Regions from separate parts of the Streptomyces sp. NBC_00122 genome, predicted to be linked through region 3. Evidence: riboswitches for the same ligand, from Rfam matches in the RefSeq annotation. Region 3 holds a riboswitch; each other region holds the start of a gene.

The links. Region 3 has a riboswitch for cyclic di-AMP ahead of OG737_RS23195 (M23 family metallopeptidase). Riboswitches for the same ligand answer to the same signal wherever they lie in the genome.
Region 1: it holds a riboswitch for cyclic di-AMP, as region 3 does, so the genes downstream of both, OG737_RS26735 (peptidoglycan DD-metalloendopeptidase family protein) here and OG737_RS23195 (M23 family metallopeptidase) in region 3, are expected to answer to the same signal.
Region 2: it holds a riboswitch for cyclic di-AMP, as region 3 does, so the genes downstream of both, OG737_RS11230 (transglycosylase family protein) here and OG737_RS23195 (M23 family metallopeptidase) in region 3, are expected to answer to the same signal.

Annotation. Positions count from the first base shown of each region.
Region 1 covers NZ_CP108191.1:5,789,042-5,792,306, forward strand. The annotation lists gene OG737_RS26725 (aspartate aminotransferase family protein) at 1-534, shown strand, start outside; gene OG737_RS26730 (tyrosine-protein phosphatase) at 553-1,344, opposite strand; cyclic di-AMP (ydaO/yuaA leader) riboswitch at 1,661-1,833, shown strand; gene OG737_RS26735 (peptidoglycan DD-metalloendopeptidase family protein) at 1,838-2,806, shown strand; gene OG737_RS26740 (SGNH/GDSL hydrolase family protein) at 2,970-3,265, shown strand, end outside.
Region 2 covers NZ_CP108191.1:2,391,750-2,395,014, reverse strand. The annotation lists gene OG737_RS11235 (transglycosylase family protein) at 1-719, shown strand, start outside; cyclic di-AMP (ydaO/yuaA leader) riboswitch at 996-1,168, shown strand; gene OG737_RS11230 (transglycosylase family protein) at 1,172-1,879, shown strand; gene eno (phosphopyruvate hydratase) at 2,152-3,265, shown strand, end outside.
Region 3 covers NZ_CP108191.1:4,898,025-4,901,289, forward strand. The annotation lists gene OG737_RS23190 (pitrilysin family protein) at 1-971, shown strand, start outside; cyclic di-AMP (ydaO/yuaA leader) riboswitch at 1,176-1,334, shown strand; gene OG737_RS23195 (M23 family metallopeptidase) at 1,348-2,151, shown strand; gene OG737_RS23200 (GntR family transcriptional regulator) at 2,334-3,011, shown strand.

The DNA.
Region 1 (3,265 bases), 890 kb from region 3:
CGGGTCCTCGTACACTCCGCGAGCTTCGGCTCCAACGCGCAGGCGATGGCCGCCGGGCTGGCGGTGCTGTCGGTCATGGAGGACGAGGAGGTCGTGGCGAACGCCCGGGCGATGGGCGACCTGCTGCGCGGGCGGCTCGCCGCCCTGGTGGACGAGTACGAGCTGCTGCACGAGGTGCGGGGCCGTGGGCTGATGATCGGCATCGAGTTCGGCCGGCCGTCCTCGCTGGGGCTGCGCAGCCGGTGGACCGTGCTGCAGGCTGCCCGCAAGGGGCTCTTCGCGCAGATGGTCGTCGTGCCGCTGCTCCAGAAGCACCGGATCCTCACGCAGGTGTCCGGGGACCACCTCGAAGTGATCAAGCTCATCCCGCCGCTGATCGTGGACGAGCGGGACGTCGACCGGTTCGTCGGAGCCTTCCGGGACGTCATGGACGAGGCGCACGGAGGCTCGGGGCTGATGTGGGACTTCGCCAGGACCCTGGTGATGGGGGCCTCTCACGGCGGTGGCCGGGGGAAGGCCGTCGGGAACCGGTGACGGCCTGCCCCGCCGTCGTCAGTCGAGCAGCCGCTCCCGCAGCCGGCCGAGGGTCTCGGGCGTGAGCACGAGGCCCTCGGCCAGGTAGCGGTCCACGCCGCCCCAGTGCTCGTCGATGGTGTCGAAGGCCGCCTCCAGGTACTCGGCGCGGGCGTCGAAGAGCGGGGCGAGGAGCTCCATCGCCTCGGAGGAGCGGGCCTCGACCGGCTCGCCGCTGCGGCGTACCCGGTAGCGGCGGTGCGGAGCGTTCGACTCCAGGTAGTCCGCCACGATCGCCTCGCGCTCGACGCCCAGCGCGAGCAGGGTGACGGCGATCGACAGGCCCGCCCGGTCCTTGCCCGCCGCGCAGTGGAGGAGGGCGGGCACGCTGTCCTCGGCGAGGGCGTGCACCACCCGGCTGTGCTCGGCGGTGCGGTGCTTGATGATCCCGCGGTAGGAGTTCACCATCCGGGCGGCGGCCTTCCCGTCGCCCAGGATCGAGCGGAGCTGGTCGAGGTCGCCGTCGCGGACCATCTTCCAGAACTCCCGGCCGTCGGCCGGATCCGAGAGCGGGATGTTGACGTTCCGTACGCCGGGCAGTTCGACGTCCGGCCCCTCCAGGGCGTGGTCGGCGTTGTTGCGGAAGTCGAAGACGGTGTGGAGGCCGAGCGAGGCGAGGAACTCTGCGTCGGTTTCGGTGGCATGCGCAAGATGTCCACTTCGGAACAGTCGTCCCGTCTTGACCCTTCTCCCGCCGGAAGTCGGCAATCCGCCCACATCGCGGAAATTGCGCACTCCGGACAGTTCCGGCTCCTGTATCTGCTGGGTCACGGGAACTCCTCCGCTTCGTAGTGGGCCATCTGTCCTAATTGAGGTACTTGGCGCCAACTTGCCATAAACAGCGGCGAGATCGGACGCGGCCCCGTGAGCCAGATCATACGGTGACCGTGCGTGCCTGATCGCGAAAGCCGAAGGGCCCGGCCGGAGGGGTCGTTGGCGGCGGGGAATGGACGCAGGGTGACCGGAATTCCGTCGGTCCCTCATCCCTGTTATTGCGTCAGGGAATTCACGGCTTGTTGCGTACGGCCTTATGGGATTACCTTCGCGATCGATCCGGGTGGACCGCCGAATCCTGCCGCCGCCCGGGAAACCGCACTCGACTATTCACGCGCGCGGCAGGAGCGGGGGAACCAGGTAAGCCGCTGTTCCGGATCTTTTCCGGGACTGCTCGGGGTGAAGTCGTTCATGTTCCGTTCATGGACAGCCGGACATCTCCAGTCCGAACCCGACAGCTCACCTCGCAGGCGACGGAGAGGAATTCGCCATGTCCGCAAAGGGTAAGCACCGCCGTCCCAAGTCCCGTTCCATGTTCCGCGGCCTCGCTGTCGCGGGCACCGGCGGTGCGGCGCTCGCGCTGCCCCTGCTGGGGGCCGCCGGCGCCCAGGCGGCCGGCGCCCCGGCCGCCGCGCCGGCCGCGGCCCCCGCCGTGGCGCCGCAGGTTCCCCTCTCGCTCCAGGCCGCCCCGACCGCCGCCGTGGAGACCGCGCCGACCGTCTACACGGTCGTGCCCGGCGACTACCTCTCCAAGATCGCCGCGGAGCGTCACCTCTCCGGTGGCTGGTATCAGCTGTACGCCGACAACCGCGAGGCCGTCGGCACCAACCCCTCCCTCATCCACCCGGGCCTGAAGCTGACCCTCGGCGCGGCGGCCGCGGCCGAGTCCGCCCCCGCCGCCCCGGCCCAGGACCCGGCTCCCAGGGCAGCTGCGAAGCCCGCTCCGAAGCAGGCTCCGAAGCGGGCTCCGAAGCAGGCTCCGAAGCCCGCCCAGAAGGCCGCCCCGGCGCAGCGGGAATCCGCCGCCGAGGCGCCGGCCGCGCAGCAGTCGGCCTCCGGCTTCGTGGCCCCGGTGAGCGGCGGGATCTCCACCCAGTACAAGGTCGCGGGCAGCATGTGGTCCTCCGGCTACCACACCGGCGTCGACTTCATCGCCAGCTCCGGCACCACCGTCAAGGCCGTCGGCGCGGGCACCGTGATCTCGGCCGGCTGGGCCGGCGCGTACGGCAACGAGGTCATCATCCAGCACGCGGACGGCACCTACTCGCAGTACGGACACCTCTCCGTGCTGTCCGTCTCGGCGGGTCAGAGCGTCACCGGCGGCCAGAGCATCGGCCTCTCCGGCTCCACCGGCAACTCGACCGGCCCGCACCTCCACTTCGAGATCCGCACGGGCCCGTCCTACGGCTCGGACATCGACCCGCTCGCCTACCTCCGCTCGAAGGGCGTGAGCATCTGACGGCACCCGCCGTCGCAACACCGGCGTGCGTGAGGCCGGGGCCCGAGGGGGGTCCCGGCCTCACGTGTACCTATTCCTTATCCCCCGCGTGGTAAAGATCACGGTCCGTCAACCCCTGCTTACGTTGGCGTAGGTCGTGTACGGGAGTGAAGGATGTCGTCTCGTGGCAGCGACGACGACGACACTCAAGACCATCGGCTCGTACGCGGCGATCGGGGACAGCTTCACCGAGGGCGTGGGGGACCCGGGACCCGGGGATTCTTTTCTCGGCTGGGCGGACCGGCTCGCCGTGCTCCTGGCCGACCGGCGTGACGAGCACGACTTCCGGTACGCGAACCTGGCCGTGCGCGGCCGGCTCCTCGACCAGATCGTGGCGGAACAGGTCCCGCGGGCCAAGGAGCTCGCGCCCGACCTCGTGACCTTCTGCGCGGGCGGCAACGACATCATCCGGCCGGGCAG
Region 2 (3,265 bases), 2.5 Mb from region 3:
CGCTGTGCGCGGCGTCGGCCGGGCTGGAGGGGCAGAGCCCCGCCGCGGTCGTCGACCCCGGCCTGCCCGGCGGTTCCGCCGTGAAGGGCCCGGCGCCGACTCGGCCGGACGAGGACGTGCCCTCCACGGGGAAGGGGAAGCCGTCCACGGACTTCGGCGCTCCCACCCCCGCCCCGAGCCCGTCGGCCACCCCGTCGTTCGTCATTCCCGACGGCCCGCTCGCGCCCTCCCTCGGACTGCCCGTCATGCCCTCGCCGGACGAGGTGACGCCGACCCCGACCGCCCCGGGCGCACCGACCGCCCCCGTGGACCCGAACGCGCCCACCACGCCGCCCGGCACCCCGGGCCAGCCCCCGGTGACCCCGGCCGACCCCGCGGCCCCCACCACTCCTGGCGCCACGACGGACCCGACGGCACCGGCCACCCAGGGCGCCCCGGCCACCCCGGGCACCTCCACCGGCCCCACCGCACCGCCCGTCACGGCAGCTGAGGGCAACGGCAAGCACCGCGGAGCCCCCGCGACCGAGACGCCGGCCGCATCTGATGCCGCGTCGGCCCCCTCGTACACCGTGCAGGCGGGCGACAGCCTGGTCACCATCGCGGATGCCAAGGGGGTCAAGGGCGGCTGGAAGGGGCTCTACGCGGCCAATGAGCAGGTCATCGGCGGCAACGCGGATCTGATCAAGCCCGGACAGAACCTGGATCTAACCGTGCAATAAGGACACTTGAGCCATCCGGAAAGAGTCGATTGTCCGTTTTCTGTAAGTGAGACATGCGTCTCTTCCGGTCAACTGGCGTGTCTCGCCCCGGGGCTTCCGCAAACCCCGCCCTCACCTGCGCAAACACCCGTACTGGCAGCGCAAGTAGGGGTCGTCTCCCCCCGATGTCGGTCGTTGAACATCGGGGGGAGACCTGTCTACCTTCTGAATCGCTCGCCACCGCGAGCTCCTTCGACCGCATCGCCGAGTCCTGCCGGCGGACGGAGGGAACAGTCGTCGCGTCAAGCGCCGAAGGCAGGAGCGGGGGAACCAAGGTAGGTGCCGGGAGCGGCCGTTGAGAGACGGTCACGCCACCGGCTAGGGGTTAAGACGTGCGCTAGGTCGCACGGCCGGGCAACTCACTCGCCCGAACCCGACAGCTCACCTCGTAGGCGTCGGTGAGGAGAAACTCCATGCTGCTTTCCGGCAAGGGCAAGCACCGCCGCGGTACCGCCATCGAGCGCACCGCCCGCATCGTCACGCTCGCCGGTGTCGCCGGTGTGGCCGTCGCCGCCCCCCTGATGGCCGCCGGCTCCGCCAGTGCCGCCACCTCCTCCGAGTGGGACCGCGTCGCGCAGTGCGAGTCCGGCGGCAACTGGGCCATCAACACGGGCAACGGCTACTACGGCGGCCTGCAGTTCTCGTCGTCCACCTGGGCCGCGTACGGCGGCAAGGCGTACGCCGGGCAGGCCAACCAGGCCTCGAAGTCCCAGCAGATAGCCGTCGCGGAGAAGGTCCTCAAGGGCCAGGGCAAGGGCGCCTGGCCGTCCTGTGGCGTGGGTCTGTCGAACTCCTCCTACAGCGGGGGCGGCGCGGCCGAAACCCCGAAGCAGACGGAGAAGAAGACCGAGACCAAGAAGACCCAGCCGAAGAAGACCGAGCCGAAGAAGGAGACGAAGCGCTCCGAGGCCCCGGCCCCGACCACCCGCTCCGAGCGCTCCGAGGCCCCGGCCCCGAAGACCGGCAACGGCTCGTACGAGGTCAAGTCCGGAGACACCCTGGGCACCATCGCCGAGGCCAACGGCGTCAAGGGCGGCTGGGAGAAGCTCTTCGAGCTGAACAAGGACATCGTCTCGGACGCCGACCTGATCTTCCCGGGTCAGAAGCTGAAGCTCAGCTGAACACTGCGGCAATAGCCGCAGGAGTCGCAGCAACGCTCACCATCCCCACCGCCCGGCGCGTCTCCCCCCACGCGCCGGGCGGTGGTGTGTGCGGCTGCAGAACCCCCGTCACCGAGGCCTCTATGTCCGGGAAGAGGGGTATTCGGGCCCTTTTTCGTCCCAGGAACCGGGCGGTCGGCAGGGTGAGTGCCCGGATCCGGTTAGGCTCTAGTCGGCCAGGCCGTCCCACGGCCTGACGCCACCGCACACCCAGCGTCACATCCCAGAAGGAGATGCTCGTGCCGTCCATCGACGTCGTCGTAGCCCGGGAAATCCTGGACTCCCGAGGCAACCCCACGGTCGAGGTCGAGGTGGGCCTCGACGATGGCAGCACCGGCCGTGCTGCAGTTCCGTCCGGCGCCTCCACCGGTGCATTCGAGGCCATCGAGCTCCGTGACGGTGACCCCAACCGTTACATGGGCAAGGGTGTCGAGAAGGCCGTCCTCGCCGTCATCGAGCAGATCGGCCCGGAGCTCGTCGGCTACGACGCCACCGAGCAGCGTCTGATCGACCAGGCCATGTTCGACCTGGACGCCACCGACAACAAGGGCTCCCTCGGCGCGAACGCCATCCTCGGCGTGTCCCTCGCCGTCGCGCACGCCGCGTCGGAGGCCTCGGACCTTCCGCTCTTCCGCTACCTCGGCGGTCCGAACGCGCACCTGCTGCCCGTTCCGATGATGAACATCCTCAACGGGGGGTCGCACGCCGACTCCAACGTGGACATCCAGGAGTTCATGATCGCCCCGATCGGCGCGGAGTCCTTCTCCGAGGCGCTGCGCTGGGGTGCCGAGGTCTACCACACCCTCAAGAAGGTCCTGCACACCAAGGGCCTGTCCACCGGTCTCGGTGACGAGGGCGGCTTCGCCCCGAACCTGGAGTCCAACCGCGCCGCGCTCGACCTCATCATCGAGGCCATCAAGCAGGCCGGCTACACCCCGGGCAAGGACATCGCGCTCGCCCTCGACGTCGCCGCGTCCGAGTTCTACAAGGACGGCAAGTACGAGTTCGAGGGCCAGTCCCGCTCGGCCGCCGAGATGACCGACTACTACGCCGAGCTCGTCGAGGCGTACCCGCTGGTCTCCATCGAGGACCCGCTGTTCGAGGACGACTGGGCCGGCTGGAAGACCATCACCGACCGCCTGGGCGCCAAGGTCCAGATCGTCGGCGACGACCTCTTCGTCACCAACCCGGAGCGCCTGGCCCGCGGTATCGAGGAGGGCTCCGCGAACGCCCTGCTCGTGAAGGTGAACCAGATCGGTTCGCTGACCGAGACCCTGGACGCCGTCGAGATGGCCCAGCGCAACGGCTTCAAGTGCATGATGTCGCACCGCTCCGGTGAGACCGAGG
Region 3 (3,265 bases):
AGGTCGACCGCCTGGTGCGCAACCGGCTCGACGAGATCCCGCACGAGCTGGCCAATCCGCAGCGCCGCGCCGCCAAGCAGCTCTCCAAGGAGCTGTTCCCGGCCTCCCTGCGGATGTCCCGCCCGCGCCAGGGCACCGAGGAGACGGTCGCGCGGATCGACTCCGCGGCCGTACGCGCCTTCTACGAGGCCCACGTACGCCCCGCCACGGCCACCGCGGTGGTCGTCGGCGACCTGACCGGCATCGACCTGGACGCCGTTGTCGCGGACACCCTGGGCGCCTGGACGGGCGGTACCGCCGAGCCCCTCCCGGTGCCGCCGGTGACCGCCGACGACACCGGCCGCGTGGTCATCGTGGACCGGCCCGGCGCGGTCCAGACGCAGCTGCTGATCGGCCGGATCGGGCCGGACCGGCACGAGCGGGTCTGGGCGGCCCAGGTGCTCGGCACCTACTGCCTGGGCGGCACGCTGACCTCCCGCCTGGACAAGGTGCTGCGCGAGGAGAAGGGGTACACCTACGGCGTGCGCTCCTTCGGCCAGGTGCTGCGCTCGACCGCCGACGGCAAGGGCGCCTCGATGCTCGCCATCAGCGGCTCCGTGGACACCCCGAACACCGGCCCGGCGCTGGAGGACCTCTGGGAGGTGCTGCGCACCCTCGCGGAGGGCGGCCTGACCGATGCCGAACGGGACGTGGCGGTGCAGAACTTGGTGGGCGTGGCCCCGCTGAAGTTCGAGACGGCGGCCTCGGTCGCCGGAACCCTCGCGGACCAGGTCGAGCAGGAGCTGCCGGACGACTACCAGGCGCAGTTGTACGCGCAGCTGGCCGAAACCGGGACGGTGGAGGCGACTTCGGCGGTCGTGAAGGCCTTCCCGGCGGACCGGCTGGTCACCATCCTGGTCGGCGACGCCGCGCAGATCGAGGCGCCGGTGCGCGCCCTCGGGATCGGCGAGGTGAGCGTCGTCACCAACTGACGGCGGCAGTCGGTCGACTGGCCGATTCACGCAGGGCCCTGGCGGGCTTGTCCGCCAGGGCCCTTTTGTCCGTTTGGTGGTGAGGTTGCTTTTATGTGGTGTGGCGTACGCAACAAAAAGGCGTGTCTGTTTGGCGATTGACTGATGATCCGCCTAGCGTCACTCGTGCTGTCCGTCAGTCGTACCCGTCGCATCCGCGGCACCGGGCAGCGATCGCCGAGTCCCCGTCAGGCGCGAGCCTGGGGAGCCGGGGACCCACATGTGTCCCTGGGGTGAATCGGACCGCCTCGCCAGAGGGGGCCCGTAGGAGACCTTCCTGCTCCGAACCCGTCAGCTAACCCGGTAGGCGAGAAGGAAGGAAAGGATCAACCCCTTCATGGCGTTTGGCAGTCGTCCCGCCGGCTCCGGTAAGCACCGTGGTTCCAGCCGTCTGAGCCGCAAGACCGCCGGCTACGCCGGCATAGCCGCCCTCGCCACCACTGGTGTCGTCGGCTCCCTCGCCGCTCCGGCCTTCGCCGCGGACAACAGCGACCACCAGTCGCCCCAGGACAACGCTCTCGGCGCCGTGGTCGTCGCCGAGGACCTCCAGGACGACATCCAGGACCAGGCCGCGTCCCAGCACCGCGCTGCCGAGCACGCGGCCGCCCAGGCTCAGGCCGAGGCCGACGCCAAGCAGCGGGCCGCCGAGGCCAAGCGCTTCGCCGAGGCCAAGGCGAAGGCCGAGCGCGAAGCCGCCGAGCGCGCGGCCCGCGAGGAGGAGCGCAAGCGCCTCAACACCTTCGTCGCACCGGTCGACGGCTCGTACGTCAGCACGCAGTACAAGGCGGGCGGCGGCATGTGGTCCTCCGGCAGCCACACCGGCATCGACTTCCACGCCGCCTCCGGCACCACCGTCCACGCGGTCGGCGCGGGCGTCGTGGTCGAGGCCGGCTGGGGCGGCGCGTACGGCAACAACGTCGTCATCAAGCACAACGACGGTACGTACACCCAGTACGGGCACATGTCCTCGCTGAGCGTTTCCGTCGGCGAGCAGGTCACCCCCGGCCAGCAGATCGGCCTGTCGGGCTCCACCGGCAACTCCAGCGGCCCGCACCTGCACTTCGAGGCCCGCACCGGCTCGCAGTACGGCTCGGACATCGACCCGATCGCGTACCTGCGCTCGCACGACGTCAGCCTCTGACGCGCACCGCACCGCTTCACCGAAGGCCCCGGCTCCCCGAGCCGGGGCCTTCGCGCTGCTCCGGCGGGCAAATGTTTCGCATTTCCGAGCGCTCTCGGAAATTATCGTGTGTTGCAATAGAGTCGAGTTGCGCACATGCGCGTCCAATGAGCGTGGCAGTCAGAAATAGCGGAGGTTCGGTCTTGCGTATTCCTGCGCACGCGGTATGCACGGCAATCCGCGACGACATCGTCTCCGGGGTCTTCGAACCTGGCGGCAGGCTGACCGAGGAAGTGCTGGCCCGCCGGTACGGAGTCTCGCGCGTCCCGGTCCGCGAGGCGCTGCGGACCCTGGAGTCCGAGGGGTTCGTGACCACGCGGCGCCACGCGGGCGCCTGTGTGGCCGAGCCGACCGAGCAGGAGGCCGCCGACCTCCTGGAGGTGCGGATGCTGCTGGAGCCCCTGGCGGCCGCCAGGGCGGCCCGGCGGCGCACCGAGGCCCACCTCAAGGTGCTGCGCGGGCTGGTCAGGCTGGGCCAGGAGCGGGCCAGGCGGGGCCAGGGCGAGGATCTGCGGTCCCTGGGCGGCTGGTTCCACGAGACGCTCGCGCAGGCCTCCGGGAGTCCCGGGCTGGTCGCCCTGCTCACGCAGATGCGGCACAAGGTGGCGTGGATGTACGTGGTGGAGGCGCCGGCCCGGCCGGTGGAGTCATGGGCGGAGCACGGGGCGATCGTGGACGCGGTGGCGCGCGGGGACGCGGAGCGGGCCCGGGCGCTGACGGCGGTCCACGCCGACCGGGCGACGGCCGCGCACCGGCCGCGGCTCCGGCCGACGGTGAGCACTTCGCAACCTTCCGTAAACATGGCGAGCGGCCGGCATTAACAGGGCCCGTATACAAAGGGACGTATCCGGGCGCCGCTGCCGGGATTTCCGGGGTGCGTGAATTTGTTGCGCGCCGAATTCCCGTGGAGTCGGATTCCCGCGCCGGCGCATTTCCGGGCTGCCGCATTTCCGGGCTGCCGCATTTTCGTGGCGCCGAATTCGCCGTGCCCGCAGCGCTGCCGTGTTTTCGCGTGCCGTATTCCGTGAAGCCGGGGGGAACCGGGTGAAGCCGGATGGAGCTGGGCGGAGCTGGG